3 regions of the Vibrio penaeicida genome follow, and region 3 is predicted to be linked to each of the others. Evidence: predicted binding sites of a transcription regulator. Region 3 holds the regulator's gene; each other region holds the start of a gene.
The links. Region 3 encodes PurR, which represses purine synthesis genes. Its sites were predicted from a motif close to TNANGNAAACGTTTNCNTNA; they were not measured.

Region 1 (10,276 bases), 1.8 Mb from region 3:
TGACATTTCGGATTACTTTGCCATTAACCCTGATTTCGGCACTATGGCGGATTTTGATGAATTGATTGCCGCGGCACATCGCCAAGGGATTCGTATAATCATGGATATCGTCGTTAACCATACGTCGACAGAGCATGCTTGGTTCCAATCAGCTTTGGGTGATAAGAATAGCCCATACCGCGACTACTATATTTGGCGAGACCCACTCAATGGTGATGTCCCTAATAACTGGGAATCCAAGTTTGGTGGTTCAGCGTGGGAGCTTGATGGCTCCACTAACCAATATTATCTGCACTTATTTGCTAAAGAGCAGGCTGATCTGAATTGGGAAAACCCGCAAGTTCGTGAAGAAGTCAAAGCGATAATAGAGTATTGGGCAGAAAAAGGCGTTGATGGGTTCCGTTTGGATGTCATTAATCTTATTTCTAAACAGCAAGATTTCCCATCTGATGATGTGGGGGATGGCCGTCGATTTTACACTGACGGACCTCGCGTACATGAATATCTACAAGAAATCAGCCAGACGGTATTTCAAAAATATGGCAGCGTCACCGTAGGGGAAATGTCTTCAACGACGCTAGAGCATTGCCAGAAATATTCTTCGATGGATGGTAAAGAACTATCCATGGTGTTTAACTTTCATCATCTTAAAGTGGATTATCCGAACGGTGAGAAGTGGGGGCTTGCTCCGTTTGATTTTCTTCAATTGAAATCCATCTTTAACCACTGGCAGCAAGGCCTAAACGGAAAGGGGTGGGGCGCTCTATTTTGGTGTAATCACGATCAACCCCGCATCGTGAGTCGGTTGGGTAATGATGAGCAATACCGAGTCGAGTCAGCCAAAATGCTCGCCGCTTCCGTACACTTCATGCAAGGCACACCATATATCTATCAAGGTGAAGAAATCGGTATGACAAACCCTCATTTTGATTCAATAGACCAATACCGAGATGTCGAAAGCACGAATATGTATGACATCATGGTGAATCAGAAAGGGGGGAGCTCCGACGACATGCTTCGTATTTTAGCGAGCAAGTCACGTGATAACTCGAGAACGCCTATGCAGTGGGATGATTCTGAACATGCAGGGTTTACCCAAGGGACTCCATGGATTGATGTTGCTAGAAATTACCGTGATGTGAATGCAATGACAGCGTTCGAAGATAAAGGCTCAGTCTTCTATTTTTATCAGTCACTCGTTCATCTACGCAAAGAACTCCCCGTGATAACGGATGGAGACTATCAAGATTTAATGCCGGATCATCCGTCTGTTTTTGCCTACGCTCGTAGCAACGGTTCTCAGACGCTAATTTGTATTAACAACTTCTACGAAGAACGGGTCGAAATCACTCTACCGAGCCGTTACGACATGAAGCAAGCAAAAGGCGTGCTTGGAAATTATCAAACCGTTGAGCAGTTGAGTTTGGTTCAGAGTTCGAATCAATCTCTTGAACCCTATGAAAGCCGTGTTTTTATCATTGAGAGTATTTAGCGCTAAAATAAATGCATAAAAAAGCCGGGCAATTGGATTGCCCGGCTTTTTGTTGCTGACGTTGTTTTTTTATATCCCCAAGTAACCTCAAAATGCAGGATTCAGAGCCTCATATTCTGTTTCAATTCAAGCCTTTCTCACTTCAAAATAAAGAACGCAGCGGAATGACGAGTCCTTTCCAAGCTCTTAGACGATGAAGTGGGGCAGAATATGAGCCCACTTGGGGATATTAGTGTTGAACTGAGCGCTTACTTACACTGTATCGTGTGGGTTTATGGTTCATAGCCAATACTAAGTTCAGCGCGATTGCCCCTAAAATAGACAAGCCGATGACTTCAAGCGAAACGAAAAAGAATGATGCAATTAGAATCGCACAATCAATGATCATCTGGCTTTTGCCAACTGAGAACCCAGTCTTATCTTGAATAATCAAGCAAAGCACATTAAAGCCACCAAGGCTGGTGTGATGTCGGAATAAGATCAGCATGCCTAGTCCCATCAATAATCCGCCCGATATCGCGCAGTAAAGTGGGTTAATGCTATAAATCTGAATCAGCCAGTGCAGGTTATCTGCGAATATAGAAACAAGCGCACCAGAAATTAAACTGGTCAGCGCGAATCTTTTGCCAAAGCGTTTCCAGCCTAAAATATAGAATGGGATATTTGATGCGAAATAGAGAACGCCGAAACTAAAAGGCACAAATTGGCTAATTAAAAGCGCTAACCCTGTGGTTCCACCCGTCAGTAAAGTCGCATTCTGTAAGAAGAATACGCCCTGCGCGACTAAAAATGTGCCTGTCAGTATTGCGATCCAATCTTCTTTTCTTGTGTGTTTTTCCATCAAATTACATGTTAACTTACCGAAATTGAGCGGAATACTAGTGAAAAACTGCTACTTTCGATAGCTTGAATGGTAATTCTACCTCTAACTTATGTATCTTTGATTTTACAGGGTGTAAACCTTTAAGTTGACAGTGATATAGTTTAGAGAAACGATATAGACCACCACTATGATGAACACTCAAACGGAACATGAAATATCTACATAAAGAAAGTTGCAAAAGTCACTTTATGACGCAGATCAAATTATGTAGAATGCACCCCATCAAATACGGTGACGAAAACGTTTGCTTTTGGTCGTTGTGTGGTTTTTTTGAAACTTTCAGTAAATCTGAGTCAGGAGATACAGATGCTTAAGCGTGATATGAACATCGCTGATTACGATGCGGACCTATTTACAGCAATCCAAGAAGAGACTCTTCGTCAGGAAGAGCACATCGAGCTTATCGCTTCAGAAAACTACACCAGCCCACGTGTAATGGAAGCGCAAGGTTCTCAGCTAACAAACAAGTACGCTGAAGGCTACCCAGGCAAGCGTTACTACGGTGGTTGTGAGTTCGTAGACAAAGTTGAAGCATTGGCTATTGATCGCGCATGTGAACTATTTGGTGCGGATTACGCAAATGTACAGCCTCACTCAGGTTCTCAAGCAAACAGTGCTGTGTACATGGCGCTTCTTAACCCAGGTGATACGGTTCTAGGTATGAGCCTGGCGCACGGTGGTCACCTAACTCACGGTTCTCCAGTTAACTTCTCAGGTAAACACTACAACGTTATCCCTTACGGTATCGATGAAGCTGGTCAGATAAACTACGACGAAATGGAAGCATTAGTAGTAGAGCACAAACCGAAAATGATCATCGGTGGCTTCTCTGCTTATTCCCAAGTTTGTGATTGGGCGCGCATGCGTGAAATTGCAGACAAAGTAGGTGCTTACTTCTTTGTAGATATGGCTCACGTTGCTGGTCTAATTGCAGCGGGTGTTTACCCTAACCCAGTACCACATGCTCACGTTGTTACTACAACAACGCACAAAACACTGGCTGGTCCACGTGGTGGTCTTATCCTTTCTAATGAAGGTGAAGACTTCTACAAGAAGCTGAACTCAGCAGTATTCCCTGGTGGTCAAGGTGGTCCTCTAATGCACGTTATCGCGGGTAAAGCGGTAGCGTTCAAAGAAGCACTAGAGCCAGAGTTCAAAGAGTACCAAGCACGCGTTGTTGCGAATGCAAAAGCAATGGTGGCAGAATTCCTAGAGCGTGGTTACGACATCGTTTCGGGTTCAACAGAAAACCATTTGTTCCTAGTTGATCTCATCAACAAAGACATCACGGGTAAAGATGCCGATGCAGCACTTGGTGCGGCAAACATTACAGTAAATAAAAACTCAGTGCCAAACGATCCACGTAGCCCGTTCGTTACGTCTGGTGTTCGTGTAGGTACGCCTTCAATTACTCGTCGTGGCTTTACTGAAGAAGACGCGAAAAACCTAGCTGGCTGGATGTGTGACATCTTAGACAACATGGGTGATGAAGCCGTAATTGAAGCGACTAAAGCGAAGGTGCTTGAGATTTGTAAGCGTCTACCTGTTTACGCATAATATCCTTTAGTTCGTTCTATTGGGTTTCAGAGATATATACATAGTGTGTCTCTAATCGATAGACATAGAAATAGAAAAGCGCAGCCATTAGGCTGCGCTTTTTTTTTGAAATCAAAGCATGCTTGAACAACTTAACTCTCGCCAGTTATCTATTTTTGCGAATTTTATATTCTGCTGTGAATTGTCCTGATTGGCTTTAGTTTTGTTTCGGTATTTCATACTAAAAAAGCACGAAAGACCTTTTTATTGTAAGGTTAAATGACTTTATTTCCATCAAAAAACAGGTTGTTTGTTTCTTGATCGAGAATAGGGTTAACCTACTGACCTAGTTTGTATTTAGTTTTTTGTTTCGGTTTTTAAGGAAAATATCAGATTAAATTTTGTGAAGTTCATTGTGATATTTTTGTTAATAGTGCCTTTTATTTGTGAATTCAGTGTGTATTATTCCTGCCCTCTGCATTTGTTAGTGCAGTAAATAACTATCAAAATACTATATGCAAGCATAAACAACTGGAGTGAAACGATGAATAAATCGCTTTCAACAAAAATTTTTATAGGTCTATTTGCCGGCCTAATGATAGGTACCGCCATTCAGTACTTATTCAATGGCATCACCATTATGGATACTTATGTTTTGGGAGCGGCTGAGGGCGCTGGTGGAATGTTCGTATCACTTATCAAGCTTTTGGTTGTGCCACTGGTCTATGTGTCGATCGTCTGCGGTATTGTTGAGTTAAAAGACATTACTTCTTTTGGACGCCTTGGTGGTAAAACTTTTGCCTTGTACATTTTCAATACCATCATTGCGATTACTGCGGCACTGACTATCGGAATGATTGTTCAGCCGGGTGCTGACGCAAATTTGGCTGGTACGGTTTCTGAAGCAGTGAAATTAACGACAACAGAAACACCAGACATCTTCTCTCTGGTTGTGAACATCGTGCCAAGCAACCCTGTACAGGCGTTTGCAAATGGTGACATGCTACAAATCATCTTTATGGCAATCCTTACAGGCCTTGCTATTCAGGCTCTGGATTCACGTGGTGGTCCTGCAATTCGCACCTTCAAAATGGCAAACGAGATCATGATGAAGTTGGTGGGTTTGGTCATGAGCCTTGCACCATACGGTGTATTCGCGTTGATGATTCAACTTGGCGCGACTTTAGATGCAAATACATTGGCGTCAGTGGCTGGATATGTTGCCCTTGTTGTCGCTATGTTGGTGTTCTGGATTTTCTTCTTCTATCCAACCGTCGTAGGGTTGGCTACAGGTATTTCTCCAAAAGAGTTTATGCGTGCAACGCGCGAGCAAGTTCTGTTCTCACTTTCGACAGCAAGTTCTAACGCAACTATCCCTGTTACCATGCGCACACTTACCGAGAAGTTAAACGTCTCTCGATCTGTTGCCGGTTTTGGTGTGCCACTTGGTGCGACAATGAACATGTCTGGCGTATCCATCTACATTGCTCTTGCGACAATCTTTGTCGCCAATGCGTTTGGTCAGCCAATCAACTCTGCTGATATCTTTACTCTTGGTCTAACGATTCTGCTTCTATCTATCGGTGCGGGTGGTGTCCCTGGTGGCGGCGTAGTTATGGTTGGTGTATTACTGCACCAATTGGGTCTTCCACCTGAAGGTTTGGCTATCATTGCGGCAGTAGACCGTATCAATGATATGTTCTGTACGTCTTCAAACGTAGTAGGTGATACTGCGGTGAACACCATCGTAGCTAAATCTGAAAACGAAATAGGCGTTGAAGAAAAATCTGAACCTGTTCAAGTGAGCTAATTACGACGAAAATTGGCTTATATAAGCGGAGCCTTTTGGCTCCGTTTTTTGTTGTAACGACAAGGGTTCAGAGAAAAAAGAAAAAAAACGTTACTTTTTTTAATGAATCCCCTTGAAAAGGTATTCCATGCCCTTATCTATTGGGCATAGACAAAGCAAAGTAGTTTGCACACATATTTTGTGAGTAGGGGTTGAATCCCCATTCCTCATCCCCACTTATGGGGATATAGCAAAAAGATAATTGATTTAATCGGAGATAGCCTGATGGGTAAAATCATTGGTATTGACTTAGGTACTACTAACTCTTGTGTTGCTGTGTTGGACGGCGATGCACCACGCGTAATCGAGAACGCTGAGGGTGAGCGCACAACTGCATCTGTTATTGCTTATACAGACGGTGAAACGCTGGTAGGTCAACCTGCGAAACGTCAAGCAGTTACAAACCCGGAAAACACGCTATTTGCAATCAAGCGTTTGATCGGTCGTCGTTTCGAAGATGATGAAGTTCAACGTGACATCGAAATCATGCCTTACAAAATTGTTAAGGCTGACAACGGCGATGCATGGGTAGAAGCGAAAGGTCAGAAAATGGCTGCTCCTCAGGTTTCTGCTGAAGTTCTAAAGAAAATGAAGAAAACGGCAGAAGACTTCCTAGGTGAAGAAGTAACAGGCGCTGTAGTGACTGTTCCTGCATACTTCAACGATGCTCAGCGTCAAGCAACTAAAGATGCAGGTCGTATCGCTGGTCTTGATGTTAAGCGTATTATCAACGAACCAACAGCTGCTGCTCTAGCCTACGGTCTAGACAAGCAAGAAGGCGATCGCACAATTGCGGTATACGACCTTGGTGGTGGTACGTTCGATATCTCTATCATCGAAATCGACAACGTTGATGGCGAGCAAACTTTCGAAGTACTAGCAACTAACGGTGACACGCACCTTGGTGGTGAAGATTTCGATAACCGTCTAATCAACTACTTGGTAGACGAGTTTAAGAAAGAGCAAGGCATCGACCTTAAAGTTGATCCTTTAGCAATGCAGCGTGTTAAAGAAGCAGCAGAAAAAGCGAAAATTGAACTGTCTTCTGCACAGCAAACTGACGTGAACCTACCTTACGTTACCGCTGATGCAACTGGTCCTAAGCACATGAACGTTAAAGTGACTCGTGCAAAACTAGAAGCGCTAGTTGAAGACCTTGTTCAACGTTCTCTTGAGCCACTAAAAGTTGCTCTAGCAGATTCTGATCTATCAGTAAGCGAAATTACAGACGTAATTCTTGTTGGTGGTCAAACGCGTATGCCTATGGTTCAGTCAAAAGTTGCTGAGTTCTTCGGTAAAGAAGCTCGTAAAGACGTGAACCCTGATGAAGCAGTAGCAATGGGTGCTGCAGTTCAAGGTGGTGTACTTGCTGGTGAAGTGAAAGACGTACTACTTCTAGACGTAACGCCTCTTTCTCTAGGTATCGAAACTATGGGCGGCGTAATGACAGCTCTAGTTGAGAAAAACACAACAGTACCGACGAAAGCAAACCAAGTATTCTCTACAGCTGAAGACAACCAAAACGCGGTAACTATCCACGTTCTTCAGGGTGAGCGTAAGCAAGCAATGCATAACAAATCTCTAGGTCAATTTAACCTAGAGGGTATTCAGCCTGCACCTCGTGGTATGCCTCAAATCGAAGTAACTTTCGACCTTGATGCGGATGGTATCTTGCACGTATCTGCGAAAGACAAGTCGACAGGTAAAGAGCAAAAGATCACAATCCAGGCATCTGGTGGTCTAAGCGACGACGAAATCGAGAAAATGGTACAAGAAGCAGAAGCAAACAAAGAAGCGGACAAGAAGTTCGAAGAATTGGCTTCTGCTCGTAACCAAGCTGACCAAATGATCCACGGTACTCAGAAGCAAGTTGAAGAAGCGGGTGACGCGCTTCCTGCTGAAGACAAAGAAAAGATCGAAGCAGCAATTACTGAGCTAGAAGAAGCGAAGAAAGGCGAAGATAAAGAAGCTATCGACGCGAAAGTTCAGGCGCTAATGGCGGCATCTCAAAAGCTAATGGAAATCGCACAGCAGAAAGCTCAAGCTGAACAAGCTGCGGGCGCAGAAGCTGGCGAACAACCTAAGCAAGACGACGATGTTGTTGATGCTGAGTTTGAAGAAGTGAAAGACGAGAAGAAATAATCTCTAAGCTATTATCACTCGAAATATCAATGTTTCGGGTGATATAGCGTCTAAATCTTCTATGCTGCGGGCGTTCGAGTTATCTCTTACGCCCGCAAGTTTGTAAATAGGGAATCAATCCAGATAAAGAGTTTGTGATAGTAAGGTGCTTAGCACACTGGCTAGTGTTGCTATTCATACATATGCTTTTCTCATAACCTTAGGATCAGTCTCCTTATCTAGATTGATACAAACCACCAAGCGGAACCATCCGTTTGCAGTAAATAATTGGTGACGAAGAACATGTCAAAACGTGATTTTTACGAAGTATTAGGCGTTGGCCGTGATGCATCAGAACGCGATGTAAAAAAGGCGTATAAGCGCCTTGCTATGAAATTTCACCCAGACCGTAATCAGGGTGACGAATCGGCTGCGGAAAAGTTTAAAGAAGTAAAAGAAGCGTACGAAATTCTTTTAGACCCACAGAAGAAAGCGGCGTATGACCAATACGGTCACGCAGCCTTTGAACAAGGTGGAATGGGCGGCGGCGGTGGCTTCGGTGGAGGCAGCGCTGACTTTGGCGATATCTTTGGTGACGTTTTTGGCGACATCTTTGGTGGTGGTCGCCGTGGTGGCGGTGGTCAGTCACGTGCCCAACGCGGTGCAGACCTTCGCTACAACATGGAACTTTCTCTAGAAGAGGCTGTTCGCGGTGTTGAAAAAGAAATTGAAGTTCCTACTCTAGTTGAGTGTGATGTCTGTGATGGCAGTGGTGCTAAGAAAGGTTCTGGTGCTCAAACATGTGGAACATGTCATGGTCATGGCCAAGTTCAAATGCGCCAAGGCTTCTTTGCTGTTCAGCAAACATGTCCTACCTGTCACGGTAAAGGCAAAATCATTAAAGACCCATGTAATTCTTGTCATGGTCAGGGTCGTAAGCAGAAAACGAAAACACTGAATGTTAAGATCCCTGCTGGCGTGGATACGGGCGATCGTATTCGTCTTTCTGGCGAAGGTGAAGCTGGAGAAATGGGCGCACCTGCTGGTGATTTGTATGTACAAGTACATGTTCGTGAGCACAACATCTTTGAGCGTGATGGCAACAACCTTTACTGTGAGGTGCCAGTTAGCTTTGCAATGGCTGCACTGGGTGGTGAAGTTGAAGTTCCAACTCTTGACGGTCGTGTAAACCTGAAAGTGCCAGAAGAAACACAAACGGGTCGTATGTTCCGTATGCGCGGCAAAGGTGTGAAAGGTGTTCGCGGTGGCGGTGTTGGCGATTTAATCGTGAAATTGGTTGTTGAAACACCTGTTAAATTGAGTTCCCGTCAAAAAGAACTGCTGCGTGATTTCGAAGAAACGTGTGGCGGAGATGCGGCGAATAAGCATAGCCCTAAGTCAGAAGGCTTCTTTAATGGTGTTAAGAAGTTCTTTGATGACCTAACAAGCTAACAACGTAAAATCGAGACATAAAAAACGACAGCCAGTGCTGTCGTTTTTTTATATCTGAAACAAATGAGTGATTACTTGTTGATACTGATGGTTTCACCAGACTTACAACGGAACTGGTAGTAACGCTGGCTTTCGTTAAACTTAGACAAGCCTTCACCGCTGCAGTAATCAGCGTTAATGTTGCGCATTGTCTCTAGTGTCACTTCAGAGCGAAGTGCAAACTTGGAGCCATCCGCACATACAATACGAACACGACCATCATCGCTTACTGAGTAAACTTTTACTTCGGTATTACAAAGCTCGAACGATGCGTCCATGTAGTTATCTTGTTGGGTAGGTGTAGAGCTACAACCTACCAGCGTCAAAGCCATTAGACCTGCTACTGCAAATAATTTCATCTGTAGTTTCCAACTGGTTGATGTTAATTTTATGCTGAATAACAAGCTGAAGTGTTTGGGCTCGTCGCCATTTAATCGCTTAGCTGCTATACAACAGATTTTAAAGTAAAAATATTTAAGCATCTTAGCGTAAAGCCAGATGTGAGTAAAATTCCGGTATAAAAAACGCCCCGATTTCTCGAAATCGGGGCGAATTATAAAAAACTTAATAGTAATAGAAGGTTAAGAGTTCAGTTTACTTAATCTCAACCCCTTTAGCTTGAAGATCGGCATGGTAAGAGGAACGCACAAATGGACCACATGCAGCGTGAGTGAACCCCAGCTCTAGCGCGATCTCTTTTAGCTCATCAAACTCTGAAGGTGGCACATAGCGTTCAACCGCTAAGTGGTGACGACTTGGTGCTAAGTACTGACCAAGCGTTAGCATTGTCACACCGTGAGCACGTAAATCTTTCAGAACTTCTACAATTTCTTCTTTTGTTTCGCCTAAGCCCATCATCACACCAGACTTGGTTGGGACATCCGGGTGTTGTTCTTTAAACTTG
Region 2 (10,276 bases), 1.3 Mb from region 3:
TAGCCACAGTTGATCGGCATAATCAATGCTTTCAGCATTGAGTGAAATCGAGCCAGAGGGCTGTTTCCATAATCCGAAGGGAAAGCGAATGTCTTCCAGTGTCATATCTGCCTGAACCATCGCGAAAGAAGGGAATTCCAAATCGCTACGCAGTACATCTAAGCGCTTTATGGCAATCTCAGAGCTGTCGGTACTTGCCCATTTGAATTTCTTGAGGGTTTTCCAATCGTTTTTAGTTACTGTCAGCTCATTCAGCGCGGCGTTAACGACGCTCCAACGCCCGTCTTTCCATTCGGCTTGACCAGATAGTGTTCCTCCGCGCCAGCTGAAGGACAGGCCATATATCTTCTTACTGTCTGCAAAAATATCGGCGTCTAACAACGTATGATTGAAAGCTTCATTTTGCCAATAGATTTGATCGGCGCTCAATTGAATTTCGCCATACCAACGCCATACAGGATGATCGCTAACAACGGGCTGTTTTATCTGGAATTTAAGCCCTCTTACGATCCATTCTTGGTTGGAGAAATCGAGGTTGTCCACGGCAATTTGGTGCACTTTAACAAAAGAAAGTGGGCGAATGTTGGGTACGCCCTTTTGTAGTTGCATCCCACTGAGCTGCAAACTCGCAATACTGATTTTTGTGCCATTAAAGATTTCAGGGTCGAGCCAGATATTTGCTGTTTCGATGAACATGGGTTCAGGCTGCGTTGAAAGCTCAACACCATGAAGTGTTAATTGATATGGGGATTGATACTCCACGTTTTCTATTTGGATAGTGAGGTTACTCACTTGATTGGCAATGAAATTCACCACCGACGTAGCATAGCGGGTATGCAGGCTGCCAAATAATGCCAGCACTGAAACAACGATCAGCAGTAAGAATAAAACCACAACCGTGGAGGCTTTTCTCATCTTCCTTGTTCCAAATTTCTCAATCCAGCTTTCAGATTGGCTCAATTATCGATTGGATTCAATAAAAAGCCCCTCGAAAGAGGGGCTTGGTAATGGATTTGCTACTTTAATCCACTTTCGTAAGCATTAACTGAGTTGAGGACCCGCCGCAACTAATGACTTACCTTCATCATTGTCTGTGTATTGGGCAAAGTTATTGATAAAGCGGTTGGCTAAATCCTCGGCTTTGCTATCCCACTGAAGTGGATCGGTGTAGGTGTCACGAGGATCAAGAATGCCGGTATCAACACCATGTAAAGCAGTTGGCACTTCAAGGTTGAAGACTGGGATGACTTTCGTATCTGCGTGGTCAATCGAGCCATCTAGAATCGCATCGATGATTCCGCGAGTGTCTTGAATCGAGATGCGTTTGCCTGTTCCATTCCAACCAGTGTTGACGAGGTAAGCTTCCGCTCCAGCAGCTTCCATACGTTTCACCAGCACTTCAGCGTACTGAGTTGGGTGCAATGTTAAGAATGCAGCGCCAAATGCAGCAGAGAACGTTGGTGTAGGTTCTGTGATACCGCGCTCTGTACCTGCCAGTTTTGCTGTGAACCCAGACAAGAAGTGATACTTCGTTTGCTCTGGAGTTAGCTTCGATACTGGAGGAAGAACCCCAAAAGCATCAGCAGTAAGGAAAATAACTTTCTGCGCGTGACCTGCTTTCGAGACTGGTTTAACAATATTATCGATGTGGTGTATTGGGTAAGAAACACGTGTGTTTTCAGTCTTAGAGCCATCATCAAAATCGATAGAGCCATCAGCGCGAACGGTTACGTTTTCCAGCAAAGCATCACGGCGAATAGCGTTAAAAATATCGGGTTCCGCTTCTTTGGATAGACGAATCGTTTTGGCGTAACAGCCTCCTTCAAAATTGAAGATACCGTCATCGTCCCAGCCGTGTTCATCGTCCCCAATAAGTTCGCGTTTCGGGTCGGTTGATAAAGTCGTTTTACCTGTTCCTGATAAACCGAAGAACACAGCGACATCCCCTTCTTTGCCAACGTTAGCGCTGCAGTGCATTGAAGCGATACCTTGCAAAGGAAGAAGGTAGTTCATTACGGCAAACATCCCTTTCTTCATTTCACCGCCATACCATGTGCCTCCGATGATTTGCACACGCTCTGTAAGGTTGAAAGCGACGAAGTTCTCGGAGTTCAGACCTTGGGCTTCCCAATTAGGATTGGTTGTCTTCGCTCCATTCATAACAACAAAATCCGGTTCGAACGAGGCAAGTTCTTCATCAGTAGGACGAATGAACATGTTTTTTACGAAGTGGGCCTGCCATGCAACTTCTGTAATGATTCGAACGCTTAAGCGAGTATCAGGGTTGGCACCGCAAAAACCATCAATTACAAAAAGACGCTTACCTGAAAGCTGATCCGTCACCAAATCTCTTAGCTCAGTCCATGTTTCTTGGGTAATTGGCTTATTGTCATTTTTCCCTTGATCAGACCACCACAGAGTGTCTTTGGTCGTCTCGTCTTTAACGATGTATTTATCTTTCGGTGAGCGACCAGTAAAAATACCAGTGTCGACAGCAACGGCACCAAGTTCTGTAACTGTACCTTTTTCGTAGCCTTCAAGCTCTGGGCGTGTTTCTTCTTCAAACAACTGCTCATAACTTGGGTTACGCAAAACCTCAGTCACGCCAGTGATTCCGTGTCGGGTAAGATCGATGTGTGCAGCCTTTGTATGTTCCATAACGGTCATAGGTGCTCCTTGTAGGGTATAAATTGTAGGGGTTTTGTAATTATTTATAGTTTTCTGCTCACCACTTTGGCAACTTTGAGCAACTCTCATCTCAGGTCTTGTTGAATATTTTATCCCTGAGGTGAGTGGGGTTTTTACACTCTTGTCACAGTTTGGCTTGCTCATTTTATCGCTCGCGCAATCCTTTGCGCTAGATCAAAAGGATTAATACTTTGACAAAAATAAGTATAGCGTACGGTGATATAAATGTGTGTTTTAGTAGCGAAAAGGCATTAAAAAAGCCAGCATTGAGCTGGCTTTTAGAAAGTATTCTAGGTGCTTATTAAAGCGTGAAAAATAATGGATTAGTGAAGGGTATCGTTGCTGTCAGTGGCTTGCTCATAAAGCTCAGATACGTCATCTTCGTTAAACGAGTAATCCGTGCCGCAGTAATCACAATGTAAAGAAACGGATCCTTCAGTCGCTAAAATGTCATTAATTTCATCTCGTGAAACTGTGATAATGGCAGCGCCACTTCTTTCACGCGAACAGCCGCAGAAAAACTCGACTGGCTGTGCTTTAAACAGTTGTACTTTCTCTTGGTTATAAAGACGATAAAGTACATCGTTAGCGGGCAATCCAAACAACTCTTCATTTTTCACCGTGTCGGTGAGTTGCTCTAGGTGTTCAAAATCATTCGCTGAACCAGTGCCATCTGGCATGGTTTGCAACAACATACCTGCTGCATGTGCTTTACCTTCATGTTCACCAAGGCGGAACCATAGGCGAGTTTGAAGCTGTTCAGAGCGTTCAAAATACACTTCAAGAACTTCTGACAACGTTTCCCCTTCTAGACCGACCACACCTTGGTAACGTTCGCCTTGCTTAGGAGCAATGGTGATCACGAGGTGACCTTTGCCTATCAATTGATGTAGCGTTGCGTCATCGGCTAGATCGCCTTCCCAGCGAGCTACTCCGCGAACTTTCTGGTCATGATCGCCATTGATCACAACTAACGGAACAGGGCCATCACCCTGCAATTGGAGTGTGATAGACCCTTCGAACTTTAGAGTCGCAGTTAGCAGCGTTGTGGCAACGAGAAGCTCACCCAACAGATTTTTAACCGGTACTGGGTATTCCTTGCTTGAAATGATTTCTTGGTACGTACTATCCAGTTGTACCAATTCGCCACGAACGGATAAATTTTCAAATAAGTAGCGATGCAATTGGTTGTTTGCCATGCGAGGAGCTCCAGCATTTATTGATTCTTGAACTTTATGATGTCTCGACGCTGTTTTTTATCCGGGCGTCTTTCCGGGCTTGGGCTGTACAGGGTATTCAGCTTTCTTTTTTGTGCATTGTCTTCACGTTTAAGAAGGCTGTCTTCGGTTTCTCGGTAAAGCAGTTGAGCTTCTGGAGCGCCGCGACGTTGATCGGATATCTTTTCAATGATCACCGTTTTCTCTTCATGCCCTTGTCTCAGCAATATGGTTGCACCAAGTTCGACAATTTTGCTCGGCTTGGAACGTTGACCATTATAATGGACTTTTCCTCCATCAACCATATTCCGTGCGATAGATCGCGTTTTGTAGAAACGAGCGGCCCAAAGCCATTTGTCGAGCCTAACCGTGGCAGTATTTGAACTCATAGTAAATTCGTGTCTCTAATGATTGACTTGCCTCATTATTTACACAATGGTGACGAGTATGAGGGTTTTCAACCTAAAATGGGATGAAACGTAATCAGTCTAAAGTCTGTTAATGTGAATTGTTGCTAATCTTTATAAGAACGATATTTGGTATCCATCAATTTATATGACAATGCGCAAGCCTTTGTGTAGGCTTTGACTTTTATTTATCAGACTGCCTTAACATATCTGAAGTTTTAATACAGGGAGCGCATGATACATGTCATCTTCGGTGGTGCAAAAATATCAATTAGATCAGAAGTTCACCGCTTTTCTGGCGTTTATCGTCAAACAACAAGGAAAGCTGAGTGCCTGGTTGACATTATTGCTGATTGCCATCTCTGCTTGGATTGTCGGGCAGCTTAGTTGGCAATTAATTCCTCAAGACAGCGGCGTTACCCGCTGGTCGCCGACAACAGTGGCTACACAGGCTGTTCCTGGATCTATCGAAGCAGCGTCGGGTGATGCTATCGCTTCTTTGCTCGATGCCCATCTATTCGGTCGTTATTCTGATAAACCAGTGGCAAAACCTAAGCCAAAGCCTGTCGTGAAAGACGCACCCAAGACTCGATTGAGTTTGGTTTTGGTTGGAGTGGTTGCAAGCTCTTCAATAGACAGCAGTTTGGCAGTCATTGCTAACCGAGGCCAACAACAAACGTATGGTATTGGTGAGCAGATTGAAGGCACGCGCGCTTCACTTAAAGGGGTATTGGTTGATCGCGTAATTATCGATAATCAGGGGCAGGATGAAACTTTGATGCTAGAAGGTGTCGAATACAGCAAACTGGCACAACAAAATGCATCAGAACCACCGCCAACATCCGATTCAAATGTCGGAAGCTTTCCAGGTGTTAACGAGATTGAGCAGATCAGACGCGAAATTTCTCAAAACCCTCAGCAAATAATGCAATACATTCGTCTTTCTCAGGTCAGAAGAGAAGGCGATATCGTAGGGTATAGAGTAGGACCTGGTAGCCAAAGAGATTTGTTTGATGCGGTTGGGTTAAAAGAAGGTGATATCGCGACGCAACTTAATGGAGCGGATCTGAGTGACCCTTCTGCCATGGGAAAAGTGTGGCAAAGTATATCTGATATGACGGAATTGAACCTGACAGTCGAGCGCGACGGTCAAAGGCACGAAATCTTTATTGAGTTTTAAAACCGACGCAGAACTGCGTTGGGGTATGAGTGGGAGTATCACGTGAAACAGTGGTTAAACAAAGGAACCTGGTTGCTTGCTGGTAGCCTTGCATGGTCACCAGCATTGGTGGCAAGTGAGTTTAGTGCCAGTTTCAAGGGAACCGATATTAAAGAGTTCATCAATATTGTTGGACGTAACCTCGAAAAAACCATCATTGTCGATCCGGCAATTCGAGGAAAAATCGATGTTCGAAGTTATGACGTGTTGAATGAAGAGCAGTACTACCACTTTTTCCTAAATGTTTTGGAAGTATACGGCTTTGCTGCAGTAGAAATGGAAAATGGCGTACTTAAGATCGTACGTGATAAAGATGCCAAGACGGCTGCTATCCCTGTTGTTGGAGACGAGACTCGTGTACAAGGCGATGCCGTTATCACGCGAGTTGTGGCAGTACGAAATGTATCCGTAAGAGAACTTTCTCCATTATTACGTCAGCTAAATGACAATGCGGGTGCGGGTAACGTCGTGCACTATGATCCTGCGAATATCATATTGATCACAGGTCGTGCGGCGGTTGTTAACCGCCTTGCTGAAATTATCGAGCGTGTTGACCGTGCAGGTGACAAAGAAATCGAAGTTGTAGAGCTTAGAAATGCATCTGCAGCGGAAATGGTTCGTATTGTTGAGGCATTGAACAAATCGACGGCTCAAAAAAATACTCCCGCTTTCTTAGAACCTAAACTAGTGGCGGATGAGCGCACTAACTCGATTCTTATATCGGGTGACCCGCAGGTTCGTAAACGCCTACGCAAGCTTATCATGCAGTTGGATGTAGAAATGGCAACCAAAGGCAACAACCGAGTGGTTTACCTTAAGTATGCTAAAGCGGAAGACCTTGTTGATGTGCTGAAAGGTGTTTCCGATAATCTGCAAGCTGAAAAGCAAGGCGGAGCTCAAGGTGGCGGTGGTGCGAAAGCACGTAACGAAGTCATGATCTCTGCTCACGTTGGTACCAATGCATTAGTCGTAACGGCTCCGCCAGATATTATGCGTGCCATCGAAGATGTGATTTCCCAATTAGACATTCGCCGTGCGCAAGTGCTTATCGAAGCGATGATCGTGGAGTTAGATGAAGGCGATGGCGCTAACCTTGGTGTTCAGTGGGGTAACTTAAGTACAGGTGCTGCTGTACAGTTTGCGAATTCTGGTGCGTCTATAGGCAGTGTTATGGTTGGCTTGGAAGAAGCTAAAGATACCACTGAGACAAAAGCGGTTTATAACTCCGACGGCGAGTTTTTGCGAAATGAAACGACCACCACTAAGGGTAGCTACGACACTTTGGCTAAGGCGCTTGGCGGTGTGAATGGTGCCGCGCTTAGTTTTATCGCGGGTGATTGGACTGCGTTAGTGAGCGCTGTTTCAAGTGATTCCAATTCGAATATTCTTTCTTCTCCAAGCATTACGGTGATGGATAACGGTGAAGCGTCATTTGTTGTTGGTGAAGAAGTGCCTGTTTTGACTGGTTCTGCTACTGGCTCTAATAATGACAACCCATTCAGCACGGTTGAACGAAAAGAAGTCGGTATCAAACTGAAAGTGGTTCCGCAAATCAACGAAGGCGACTCAGTTCAATTGACCATTGAACAAGAAGTGTCGAATGTATTGGGTGCAGATGGAGCGGTCGATGTACGATTCGCTAAGCGTCAACTTAATACGTCGGTGATGATTCAAGATGGTCAAATGTTGGTACTAGGTGGTTTGATTGACGAACGTGCTTTAGAAAGTGAAGCGAAAGTGCCATTGCTCGGTGACATTCCAATCTTAGGGCATTTGTTTAAATCAACCAGTACAAAAGTATCGAAGAAAAACCTGATGGTCTTTATCAAGCCAACCATTATTCGAGATGGCGTAACGGCCGATGGTATTAGCCAGCGCAAATACAACTACATTCGTGCCGAGCAACTTCTCAAAGCTGAAGAAGGCTTGAAGTTACTGAATGATGAATTTGTTCCTGTGCTTCCTAAGTATGGTGAAGATATTCGCCACCCTGAAGAGTTGCGAGCATTCATTGAGCAGCTGGAGGCAAAATAATGGCGGATACGCTGGTCGTTTCTGAAGGCTTTGTTCGCTTACCTTTTGCTTTTGCTAACCGACATAAAGTGGCGATGGAAGTCGCCACTCAGCCGGGTGCTTTACCTAGCCTTTATTATGTAGAACCTTTAGCACTTGACGTACTCACTGAAGTACGTCGAGTGGTGAAAAAATCATTCACCCCTGTTGCTCTTGCCGCTCAAGACTTTGAGAGTAAGTTAACAGAGTTGTATCAACGAGACTCTTCTGAAGCGCGTCAGTTAATGGAAGATATCGGTGCCGACAACGACGACTTCTTTTCGTTGGCTGAAGAGCTGCCACAAAATGAAGACTTGTTGGAATCAGAAGACGATGCGCCAATCATCAAACTGATTAACGCTATGCTCGGTGAAGCGATCAAAGAAGGCGCGTCGGATATTCATATCGAAACCTTCGAAAAATCCCTTTCCATTCGTTTCCGTGTGGATGGCGTTTTGCGTGAAGTTCTCGCACCAAGCAGAAAGCTAGCACCGTTGCTTGTTTCTCGCGTTAAAGTTATGGCGAAATTGGATATTGCAGAGAAGCGAGTTCCGCAAGATGGTCGAATTTCACTGCGAATAGGTGGACGAGCGGTCGATGTTCGTGTGTCGACTATGCCATCATCACACGGTGAGCGTGTGGTGATGCGTCTTCTTGATAAAAACGCGACTCGCCTTGATTTACATAGCCTTGGTATGACGCCTCGCAATCATGACGGCTTCCAAACTCTGATCAAACGTCCTCACGGTATCATTTTGGTTACTGGTCCTACGGGTTCAGGTAAATCCACCACCTTGTATGCGGGTCTTCAAGAGCTGAACAGCACCGAAAGCAATATCTTAACGGTGGAAGATCCGATTGAATTTGATATCGACGGTATCGGTCAGACTCAGGTAAACCCGAAAGTAGACATGACGTTTGCCCGTGGCTTACGTGCAATTCTTCGTCAGGATCCCGATGTGGTGATGGTCGGGGAAATACGTGACTTAGAGACTGCCCAAATTGGTGTTCAAGCATCGTTAACGGGTCACTTAGTGATGTCGACTTTACACACCAATACAGCAGTAGGTGCGATTACGCGATTGCGTGATATGGGTATCGAACCGTTCTTGATTTCGTCTTCTCTACTGGGCGTCCTTGCACAGCGATTGGTTCGTACCCTTTGTCCTGATTGTAAGAAGCCATATGAAGCAGATAAAGAGCAGAAAAAGCTGTTTAATCTGACAGAAGCTGAGCCCCTTACGTTGTACAAAGCCTGTGGTTGTGAATCGTGCAACTTTAAGGGATATCGTGGACGTACTGGTATCCATGAATTGTTGGTTATCGATGATGACGTTCAAGAGCTTATTCATAGTGAAGCCGGAGAACAAGCCATTGAAAAACATGTACGTGGTGCCACACCAAGTATTCGTGATGATGGTTTGAGTAAGGTCCGCCAAGGGAAAACGACGCTTGAAGAAGTCATGCGCGTGACCAAGGAAGTATAATGGCGGCATTTGAATATAAAGCTCTGGATGCTAAGGGAAAACAGAAAAAAGGTGTTATCGAAGGGGATAACGCACGCCAAGTTCGTCAAAAGTTAAAAGAACAAGGCTTGATTCCTGTTGAAGTGATTGAAACAAAAGTAAAAGAAGCGAAAGCCTCTTCGTCTGGTTTCTCTTTTAAGCGTGGGATCAGTACCAACGATTTAGCATTACTGACTCGTCAACTATCAACACTCGTTCAGGCAGGAATGCCCCTAGAAGAATGTTTGAAAGCCGTCGCGGAACAAACCGAAAAAGCGCATATTCGCACCATGATGGTGGCAGTTCGCTCTCGAGTTGTTGAAGGGTATACGCTTTCAGACAGCTTAGGTGATTACCCACATGTGTTTGATGACCTTTTCCGAGCGATGGTAGCTGCGGGTGAGAAATCAGGGCATTTAGATACGGTGCTAGATCGCCTTGCCGACTACGCAGAAAACCGTCAGAAGATGCGATCTAAGCTTCAACAAGCGATGATTTACCCCGTCATGCTGACGTTGATCGCTGTCTCTGTTATCGCTTTTCTTCTCGCGACCGTGGTTCCTAAAATTGTCGACCAATTTGTTCAAATGGGACAAAAGCTGCCTGCATCCACCGAATTCTTATTACTGGCAAGTAACTTTGTTCTGAACTGGGGCGTGGTTTTGGTTGTGGTGACCCTGGTCAGCATTGTGTTGTTTCAAGCTGCGCTGCGAAAACCGTCTATTCGCTTAAAGTGGGATCGTTGGATCCTCGGATTACCTGTTATTGGCAAAGTAGCACGCGGTCTTAATACCTCTCGTTTTGCACGCACACTGTCGATTTGTACGTCCAGCGCCATTCCCTTATTGGACGGTATGAAAGTCGCAGCAGACGTAATGAGCAATCAATTTGTCAAAGAGCAAGTTTTGTTGGCAGCGGATAAGGTCCGAGAAGGGGCAAGTTTAAGAAAATCCTTGGAACAAACTCGTCTTTTCCCACCCATGATGTTGCATATGATCGCCAGTGGAGAGCAAAGTGGTGAGCTTGAGCAAATGTTGACTCGTGCTGCGGACAACCAAGACCGAGATTTTGAATCTCAGGTCAACATGGCATTAGGGGTATTTGAACCACTATTGATTGTTTGCATGGCCGGCATTGTTTTGTTCATTGTGGTGGCGACGCTGATGCCATTATTAGAGCTCAACAATT
Region 3 (10,276 bases):
CAACAATCGCTTAGCACACTTGGTTGAAGCTGGATCAGATTTCTTCCTGATGCCTTCAGAGTTTGAAGCATGTGGGTTGAACCAGATCTATAGTATGGCTTACGGAACGCTTCCGATTGTACGCGAAGTGGGCGGTTTAAAAGATACTGTGGTTGATTACGACACGGATGAAAAACTTGCGACTGGCTTCAGTTTCTTAGACCCAACACCAGAAGCATTGTTGATCGCGATGCAACGAGCGTTGATTCTATACTTGCAGCAACCCGATGAGGTTCAGCGCGTTCGTTTGAATGCAATGAATACGGAGTTTAGTTGGGAAGCATCGGCTAACGAGTATGTGAATATGTATCAGGCTGCGCTGCTGTAAAACAAGAGCGGGTTGAGTGTAGCCTGTTTGCGTAAAACCTCTGATGACAATAGCCTCTCAATGAAAATTGAGAGGCTTTTCTATGGTAGGAGGAGCTTGACCACCCAATTTACTCATATTGTGGTAAGCTTTTACCTAATAGAACTAGAAAGATTCATAATATTTGTTAAGCGATGTCGAACCCTTTGTTATTTCACAAGACTTATAACCACCCCACCAGTAATGAGTGGGTGGTCTTTGTTCATGGTGCTGGTGGTAGCTCTTCCATTTGGTTTAAGCAGATTAAAGCCTACAAGCAGCATTTTAATTTATTGCTTATTGATCTCAGAGGTCATGGGCGGTCGAACAATGTTATTCAAGATCTCCTTAAAAAAGGCTATACGTTCAAAGATATCTGCCAAGATATCTTGCAAGTATTGGATCATTTAAAAATTCAATCTGCTCACTTTGTTGGTATGTCTTTAGGAACCATCATTGTGCGAAACCTTGCCGAGATAGCCTCAGATCGAGTATCTACCATGGTATTGGGTGGGGCGGTAACTCGGTTTGATATTCGTTCACAGGTGTTGGTTAAGGTGGGAGATTGGAGCAAACACTTCATTCCTTACATGTGGTTGTACAGCTTGTTTGCTTACATAGTCATGCCACAAAAAAACCAAAAAGAATCGCGGCATTTATTTGTTAGAGAAGCGAAAAAGCTGTGTCAAAAAGAATTTAAGCGTTGGTACACCTTGGCAGCAGATGTAAACCCGTTGATGAAATATTTCCGTGAAAAAGAAATCCCGATTCCAACGTTATATCTGATGGGAGATAGAGATTATATGTTTCTTCGTCCAGTCAAAGAAATGGTGAGGATTCATAAACGCAGTGCGTTGATTGAAATTCCTGATTGTGGTCATGTGTGCAATGTGGAAAAACCAGATATTTTTAATGAAAAATCGATAGGGTTTATTCGTCAGCATGCTCGCTGACGTGGTGCCCACAGTTCCAACAGGCACCAAACTGAGCTTCTATCCATTCATCGCATTTCGGACAGCACCAGTTTGGTTTTGATTGGTTAGCGGTTTGATCGGTATAAGACTTCACAATCTTTTTGGCTTTGTCGTACTGAAATTCGTTGTTTAACCAAATATATGGTTCGGTGTCTGGACCAAATGGAAGCTCACCTTGCAAGCCAAATAGACCTTCACCACGAACTTCAACATCGATTCCCTGTGCCTTTAACAGCTCACATACAATATGAGCTTCTGTCGGGAGCGCAGTAGAGTACACCTTCATAGTTCGTCCAATATAGTCAATGAGTTTTAATTATGACAGCAAGTCGCCCATAAGGGTCTGTGCAGGATAGATAAACTGTGAATTTCAGCAATAAAAAAGCCTCCAAAGGAGGCTTTTTTAGCATGAAGGTTTAACTAACTTAAGCGTTTCATTAATTCATCACGTCTATCTTGAGGAATCACGGACCAGTGAGTGCCATTAATTGCACCCTCTAGAGCCCATAGTAGCTCTAAGCCAACATCGCTTGAATGAGTCTGCTTGATGGCTTTGAAGGCTTCAACAGAACCGAAGTTTTGTAACTCCTGAACGGAAGAGATTCCTGCTTTTTTGAGCATTCTTTCTGTACCCAAACGTAAATTAGGCAAGTCTTTCAAACGCGTTGGTTTGGTTTCGGCTTGCTTTTGTTTCTCTGTTCTTGCAACTTTCAGCGCTAGAGAAGCTTTCTCTATGATGTCATTGGTATTATCCCAACTGGTTTCTGGGAGTGCAAAATACTTGGTGACAACCGGAAACCCGCGCTTCTTGTACACATAAGGTTTTAAACCTTGTTGTTCGAACTTTTGAGCACTTTTTGAGTCAGCTCTGATGTGTAAAGTGTTTTGAACGACTAAGGCGAACATAGTGTCATCGGCGAAAACGCCAAAACCACCAAACATAGAACGTGATTTTATCGTCCCTAATGGTTCAAATAGCTTCAATGAGTTTTTAAGTATTGGTTTATCCATGCTGTACTGTCTCGGCTAAAGAAGTTATGCCACTACTAAGTTCAGGTCCGAGAAAAAATAGCAAAGTGATGCAGTCAGATGTCAGAGTTTGGTTAACTCTGGAAAAGAAGTATGCATATTTACCATCGGCAACCCCGCTACCATATTGATTTCAAATAAATCCATTTAGGCCGGAAGCTTTGCGTCCCACTTTTTCAAATGGTTTGCCCTGTGCGTGACAATAAAATCATAGAGAAAAACCGGAACAAGCATCACATCAAAATGCTTTATGTGTGATCTGCCTTCAAAAAATAAATGTACAGATATAAATATTGTTTCTTATTTGGGCAATAAAGCAAAAAGCCTGACATATAGCCAGGCTTAATTAGAATTAACTAATTTAATTTAACTTTTTAACAGAACTTCTCTCTACGATTTCAGGATGCATCTCGAAGATGCGTTTATCGTGTTCTTTGTCTTTGATTCTTTGGAGAAGGATTTCAAATGCCGTTTTACCCACTCGGCGCTTAGGCTGGTGGACGGTTGTCAGAGGAGGAGAAAAGTATCCTGATAGCTCAATATTGTCGTATCCAATGATCGAAATGTCATCAGGAACACGGACACCGTTCTCTTGAAGACGGCTAATGACCCCGAGTGCCATAAGATCATTAAAGCAGAAAACGGCTGTTGGTCTGTTTTCCATAGCAAGGATCTTGTCCGCCGCTAAGACAGCGGTATCACATTCGAAGTTGCCGACAAGTATGCGTTCTTGCTTGAATTCAATATCGTATTCTCTCAGCGCTCGCTTGTAGCCAATGACCCGTTCAATACAAGCCACTTTTTCTTCATGGCCAGTAAGACAGGCAATATCGGTATGACCATTGTCTAAAAGATATTTTGTCGCTAAGTAACCACCTTCCTCAGAGTTATCTATTATCTTATCGGCTTGGGAACTCTCTGGACCCCAATCCATGATCACTTTTGGAATGGATGAGTGCGCATCAAGCATTTCACGAAGATCTTCAGTTAAATCTGAGCACATGACCAAGATGCCATCTACACGCTTCTCAGCAAGCATACGAATATAATCCCGTTGCTTTTCATATATCCCGCCGGTGTTGCACAAGATCAACGTGTAGCCTTGGCGATAACAGTAACTTTCAACGCCATCGACGACTTCTGCAAAGAATGGATTAGAAGACTGTGTAACTAACATACCTATAGTACGAGTCGTGTTGCACTTTAAGCTACGTGCAACAGCGCTCGGTGCATAGTTTAGTTCTTCTACTGCTTTTTTAACTTTCTCTTGTGTAGTTTCAGCAACAAAGCGTGTTTTATTTATAACATGCGAAACCGTTGTAGTTGATACTCCGGCAAGTCGTGCGACATCTTTAATAGTGGCCATAAAACAAATATCCTGTAGAGCCGAGCTAAGGGGTAAGGTGCTAAATTTAAAGTAGCTAATGTTTTCAGCAAGGCGGATTTCATTGTGTTATTAAAATCGACTAAAAACACAAAAACCGCTATTAATACAGCGGCTTAGTTAATGCTTTTCAGCGTTTCATATTTTATCGTTTGCGATCACGATCTTAGTCTTTAATTTCCTATGTGACAATGGAGTGAATCGTAAAAAATTATACCAAGTGTCACATTTATGAGGAATCCTAATATTTTTTAAGGGTGCTGTTTTATATTTAAAACAAATTAGCTCAATACCTAAGTAAAGTCTTCGAGCTCAATACTATCAAGATATCCCACCTTGCCGGTTTACTCGCCAGAAATATATTGGCGGTCTAGTTCGACAAAACTCACAAGCAATTGTGACAAAGCTGCGTAGAACCCAAAGCCATCATAATTTTTGCAGTTCTTGTTAAATATTGGAAGCCAAGTCATGAGATGCGTATTTATGAACCACAGCTGTTCTCGCAGTGCATCTTCAAACTGCTCGTTCGTTTTTAATTCGTTTGAGCGAATAATGAGGTTACCCAAAAAGTCCAATTGAATGGCGAGGTGATCTGCTGGCTCGTTAAACCCCTCTAGCAAAGAGACACCTTTTTCTCTTAACAATGATTCCATTTGTTTCGCTGGTTCATCATTGAGCAGACCAGATTTGTAGATTGAGGCGTATGGCAAGGCCGCTTTTTTATCTGTGGTCAGAAATAGGCCACAAAAATCCGCAGCGAGTTCTAACTGAGCATCTTCTCTATCTTGGAGTTTATTCAGGGATTCGATAAGTTGCTGAGCCGCCGGTTTTAAGGTTTCGTTTTCTGCAAGACCGCTAATGAAGCCCCTGATTTCAGCCGTGTGGTAATGCTCCAACTCTTCTTGTTTCAGTTCATGAGCAAAAAGGCTAGAAAGCCACCAGTAAATCTCTGCGCGCTTTTCGTTGAATGCTTTTGTTTCTTGCATAGCGTTGCCGCTCCGTATGAGGTTATTGGCGCAATTCTAACGAATTAAGATGAACAGAACTAATCTAAAGTATGGCAAGAAATGAAAATAAAAATCAGGTTATGAATAGGAGCCAAATTGGTTGCTTTGAATCAATAAAAGTTAGGAAATTGCCTTCTTTTTAACGAATTCGCTAGAAATGTAACTTTTTGTGAATAGAATATAAAGAGTCGCAAATAGACTGTGGCAAGTTTGTCTTTATATTTACATTAAAGTCGAACAAATACCTTATATATCCTTATAAATACAAAAGAAAGTGGTGTAGATGAGCTATCACGTATTAGTCGTAGAAGACGATGTGGTTACCCGTAGCAAGCTGGTGGGCTATTTCCAGAACGAAGGCTATCAAGTTAGCGAAGCTGAAAGTGGCGAGCAAATGCGCGCAATTTTAGAAGAGCAATCTGTTGATTTAGTCATGCTGGATATTAACTTACCAGGCGAAGACGGGCTAATGCTGACTCGTGAACTACGCAGTCAATCTGATATAGGGATCATCCTCGTCACAGGACGCACGGATAGCATTGATAAAATTGTCGGCCTAGAAATGGGTGCCGATGATTACGTGACAAAACCTTTTGAGCTTAGAGAGCTTCTGGTTAGAGTAAAAAATTTGTTGTGGAGAATTTCCGCTGCACGTCATGCTCCAGCGAAAGAAGACAGAAAAGAAGAATCTGGGCAACTAATCCGTTTTGGAGAGTGGACGTTTGATATCCAACGTCGTGCACTTAGCCGTAATGGCGAACCTGTTAAACTGACCAAAGCCGAGTACGAGTTGCTTGTGGCTTTGTCTTCACACCCAAACAAGGTTCTTAGCCGAGAACGTATATTAAACATGATTAGCCATCGTGTTGATGCGCCTAATGATAGAACCATTGATGTTTTGATTCGTCGAATGAGAGCTAAGATGGAGTTCGATCCGAAAAATCCACAGATTTTTGTCACCGTGCACGGTGAAGGTTACATGTTTGCTGGAGATTGATGCTGATATTGACTTTAATCAGCAGTAAATGATTATTAAGATAGAAAAAACCGAGGGTAGCATCCTCGGTTTTTTTGTTGGTAATTTGATACCTCAAAAGCTAAATCAATTTAAGAAGCTTCATTGAGCTGTGCGTTGGAGTTAGTCGCAAAATCTCGAAGGGTTTGCCACCAAAGCCCCAAACGTTCATGCCAATACGTTTCTGTCCATTCCAAGTATTTAGCTTGAGGGCGATACTTGTTCCATGGCTGCATCGTGCCATTGGAAGCCAGAAAGTTCGTAGGTGCTGGAACGGGGTCAATACCCGCATCATTAAATTCACGCAGTGCACGTGTCATATGGCTTGCCGAAGTGACAAGTACCAGTTCTTTGTTATTTACAAACACGGAAGCTTGTCTTGCTTCTTCCCACGTATCTTTTGCTGTCTCCAAAAGAATGATATCGGGTTTTGCGACGCCTAATGCGAGTGCTACTTTCGCCATCATTCGAGCATTACTGATCTCAGAGCCACCAGCGTAGCCAGACAAAATCAATTTTGCACCGGGATACATCCTAAGAATGCGAATACCTTCGGATAACCGCATTAATGCCGTTCGGCTTAATTCCGATGTTGGTGGAATATCATCATCAACAACGTGGCCGCTTCCCAACACCATCACATAGTCAACAGTGCCTTCTATAGGTAGAAAGCCTTTGTGTTGACGCTCCATCGGCATCAATAGTCCACTGGCAACAGGTTGGAAAGAAGAAAGGAAAATGCCAGTGAAAGACACGAAAATCAAAAAACAGCCAGTTCCTCTTTTTAAGGTGAACATGACCAACAATAGCCCCACCACACCAATTATTAAAAACCCCGGGAGTGGCATCAGCAGCGCAGAAAACACTTTTTTCAGCTCAAACATACTTAAATAGTCCGAAAAATCATCACTTGATTATGAAAAAGGCTAACAAGCCTTTATTACTTCTTATCCTGTGACAGAATAAGCGGCACGAATAGATATAATAACCTAAGCCACAGTGACAGAAGATCGTAATTTCGACGATATTGCCCACAAATTCGCAAAAAATATTTACGGATCTGAGAAAGGTGATATACGTCAAACCATTGTTTGGGAAGATTTAATTGTAGCATTAAGTGAGCTAAACGATGAATGTTGCCGTTTAAATATCTTGGATGCAGGTGGCGGGCTTGGGCAAATGTCGCAAAAAATTGCCCAACGCGGACACAATGTCACACTCTGTGATCTATCTTCTGAAATGCTAAAACTGGCAAAAGTAGACATTGAAAAACACGGTTTGCTTTCCCAATATCAGCTAGTTCACTCTCCAGTTCAAGAAATTGAACAGCACCTTCACGAGAAAGTTGATATGGTGCTTTTCCACGCGGTGATGGAGTGGTTAGCAGACCCGAAATCGGCGTTAGAAACGGTTTTAAAGCAGATAAAGCCAGGTGGTATCGGCTCTATCATGTTTTATAACCATCACGGCTTGGTTTTGAAAAACGTGATATGCGGCAATATTCCACACATTTTAGAAGGAATGCCGCATAGAAAACGCTTTAAACTTCAGCCCCAAAAAGGTTTGAAGCCGGAAGAAGTCTATCAATGGATAGAGGATGCTGGGTTTGAAATCTGTGGTAAATCGGGTATTCGGTCCTTCCACGACTACATAGGTAATATGGAGTACATGGGCGATTATCAATTTGAAGATGTATTAGCACTTGAAAGACAACTGTGTCGTCAGGAGCCTTACCTTTCTTTAGGTCGCTACATTCATGTTTGGGCGAAAAGAAAGGAATAATAAACAGGATGAACAATGAGTGATGTAACTCAAGATGTTGTAGAGCAACCAATCGATGAATTGGTTAGCTGGGTAAAACAACACGATTTCTCATTGAACTTGTCTACTGAACGTCTGGCTTTTCTGATTGCGTTAGCCGTTTTAAGTAACGAGAGATTTGATGAAGAGTTGGGTGAGGGAGAGTTGCACGATGCGTTCTCTATCGTCACCCGCTTGTTTGAAGAAACGGGGGAAGCTTCTGCATTTCGGGCGAATAACGCCATCAATGAAATGGTTAACCAGAAGCTATTAAGCCGATTTACCAGTGAAATTACAGACGGCGCAAGCATCTATCGCTTGTCGCCATTAGCGGTTGGCATTACCGATTATTATGTGCGCCACCGAGAGTTTTCAAAGTTACGATTGTCCATTCAGCTGTCCATGGTGGCAGGTGAAATGGAGAAAGCGATCGCAGCTGCAAAAGAAGGCGGTACACCAGGTCATTGGCAAAAAAATGTTTATGGCGTTTTGAAATACTCAGTGGGTGAGATTTTCGATCAAATCGACCTCAATCAACGAGTCATGGACGAACAGCAGCAATTGGTCAAAGACCAAATAGCGGAGCTGCTGAACCAAGATTGGCGTGAGGCCATCAATAGTTGTGAAGCACTGCTCAGTGAAACATCCGATACCCTAAAAGAGCTACAAGATACGCTGCAAGCCGCTGGCGATGAAATGCAAACTCAGATCCTTGATATTCAAGGGCTTGTTTACGGACAAGATGATTTGCAATTCGTAGAAGAAGCGCTTTACGGGCTGCAAATGAAGCTAGACCGCATTGTAAGCTGGGGTCAGCAGACCATCGATCTATGGATCGGCTACGACCGCCACGTGCACAAGTTTATCCGCACCGCTATCGACATGGACAAAAACCGCGCCTTCAGCCAGAGATTGCGACAGTCTGTAAAAGACTATCTCGACGCTCCTTGGTTGTTGACGTATGCCGACGCTGAAAGGCTGCGAGATATGCGTGATGAAGCTTTGGTTCTGCGTGATGATGAAGTCATGGGGCAAGTACCAATGGATGTCGAATACGAAGAGTTTGAGCAAGTAAATGATGAGTTATCAGAAAGAATAAACGACATGCTCAAGGCTCATAAAGAGCGAGGCGCCTCCATCGATTTGGGGGTGGTTCTACGTGATTACCTTTCGACACATCCACAAACGCATCATTTTGATTTAGCTAGAATTGTTGTCGACCAAGCCGTGCGCTTAGGTTACTCAGAATCTGATTATCAGGCGATTCAACCTGATTGGCAGGCTATCAACGATTTTGGCGCTAAGGTACAAGCAAATGTCATTGACAAATACTGAAGAATATATGCCAGAGAAACTGGCAAAAGCGATTTCCAACCCGCTGTTTCCCGCGCTGGATAGTGCACTTAGAGCTGGGCGACATATCTCCTCTGAAGATATGGACAACCACGCATTGCTGAGTGATTTCGAGACCGAACTTGCCCTGTTTTATCAACGTTATAACACTGAATTAGTGAAAGCGCCTGAAGGCTTTTTCTATCTTCGACCACGTTCTACCTCTTTGATTGGTCGAAGTGTTCTTTCGGAGTTAGATATGCTGGTCGGAAAGGTACTGTGTTTCCTATATCTGAGCCCTGAAAGGCTGGCTCATGAAGGTATTTTTACCAATCAAGAGCTTTACGACGAAATGATCTCGCTAGCGGATGAGAAAAAGCTCATGAAGTTGGTGACCAATCGGGCGACGGGTTCTGATCTCGATCGTGAAAAACTGTTCGATAAAGTCCGTACGTCATTACGACGCTTACGCCGATTAGGCATGATCATCTCTATTGGCGAAAACGGGAAATTCCGAATCAGTGAAGCGGTATTCCGATTTGGTGCCGATGTGCGTGTGGGTGATGACATGCGTGAAGCGCAATTACGATTAATCCGCGATGGTGAAGCCGTTGTTCACCAACAAGAACCTAGCCAAGTCAGCTTGCTAGAAGAGCCTGAAGAAGAACAAGAAATAGAGGGTGAAGCATGATTGAAAGAGGTAAATATCAATCACTAACCATGATCAACTGGAACGGTTTTTTCGCACGTACTTTTGATATCGATGGGTTGGTTACGACACTTTCTGGTGGTAACGGTGCGGGTAAATCGACCACGATGGCGGCGTTTATTACCGCACTAATTCCCGACCAAAGCTTGCTGCATTTCCGAAATACGACAGAAGCGGGTAGCTCTCAAGCCTCGCGCGATAAAGGGTTGTACGGTAAGTTACAACCGGGTACCTGTTATGCGGTTCTTGATGTGGTTAACTCACGCAACCAGCGACTATTGTTTGCCGTAAAATTACAGCAAGTGGCTGGGCGAGACAAAAAAGTCGATATTAAGCCGTTTGTTATTCAGGGTTTACCAAGTCACATCAAACCGACCGATGTGCTTATTGAAAGTGTATCGGAAAAACATGCACGTGTTCGCCAAATCAATGAAGTAAAAGAAACGGTGCTCCTGCATGAAGGAGTTCATTTCAAAGCATTCTCTTCTGTTGTTGAATACCACTCGCAAATGTTCGAATTTGGTGTGTTGCCGAAGAAACTTCGCAACAGCAGCGACCGTTCTAAGTTCTATCGGTTGATTGAAGCGTCTCTATACGGCGGTATTTCTAGTGCTATCACACGTTCGTTACGCGACTACCTA

Region 1: the regulator PurR is predicted to act here: its motif matches at 2,608-2,627, upstream of glyA (serine hydroxymethyltransferase).
Region 2: the regulator PurR is predicted to act here: its motif matches at 2,841-2,860, upstream of pckA (phosphoenolpyruvate carboxykinase (ATP)).

The regions. Positions count from the first base shown of each region.
Region 1 is NZ_AP025144.1:3,212,558-3,222,833, reverse strand. Features, by position in the region: gene treC (alpha,alpha-phosphotrehalase) at 1-1,492, shown strand, start outside; gene LDO37_RS14505 (YitT family protein) at 1,722-2,333, opposite strand; gene glyA (serine hydroxymethyltransferase) at 2,682-3,932, shown strand; gene LDO37_RS14495 (dicarboxylate/amino acid:cation symporter) at 4,456-5,721, shown strand; gene dnaK (molecular chaperone DnaK) at 5,986-7,902, shown strand; gene dnaJ (molecular chaperone DnaJ) at 8,185-9,333, shown strand; gene LDO37_RS14480 (hypothetical protein) at 9,405-9,731, opposite strand; gene lipA (lipoyl synthase) at 9,967-10,276, opposite strand, start outside.
Region 2 is NZ_AP025144.1:178,307-188,582, forward strand. Features, by position in the region: gene LDO37_RS00810 (AsmA family protein) at 1-915, opposite strand, end outside; gene pckA (phosphoenolpyruvate carboxykinase (ATP)) at 1,042-2,667, opposite strand; gene hslO (Hsp33 family molecular chaperone HslO) at 3,012-3,887, opposite strand; gene hslR (ribosome-associated heat shock protein Hsp15) at 3,905-4,294, opposite strand; gene gspC (type II secretion system protein GspC) at 4,554-5,492, shown strand; gene gspD (type II secretion system secretin GspD) at 5,535-7,565, shown strand; gene gspE (type II secretion system ATPase GspE) at 7,565-9,070, shown strand; gene gspF (type II secretion system inner membrane protein GspF) at 9,070-10,276, shown strand, end outside.
Region 3 is NZ_AP025144.1:1,429,853-1,440,128, forward strand. Features, by position in the region: gene glgA (glycogen synthase GlgA) at 1-367, shown strand, start outside; gene LDO37_RS06685 (alpha/beta fold hydrolase) at 541-1,338, shown strand; gene LDO37_RS06690 (putative signal transducing protein) at 1,316-1,645, opposite strand; gene LDO37_RS06695 (TfoX/Sxy family DNA transformation protein) at 1,780-2,370, opposite strand; cyclic di-GMP riboswitch class I at 2,495-2,588, opposite strand; gene purR (HTH-type transcriptional repressor PurR) at 2,750-3,754, opposite strand; gene torD (molecular chaperone TorD) at 4,117-4,758, opposite strand; gene torR (two-component system response regulator TorR) at 5,063-5,776, shown strand; gene elyC (envelope biogenesis factor ElyC) at 5,887-6,678, opposite strand; gene cmoM (tRNA uridine 5-oxyacetic acid(34) methyltransferase CmoM) at 6,794-7,576, shown strand; gene mukF (chromosome partition protein MukF) at 7,592-8,929, shown strand; gene mukE (chromosome partition protein MukE) at 8,910-9,617, shown strand; gene mukB (chromosome partition protein MukB) at 9,614-10,276, shown strand, end outside.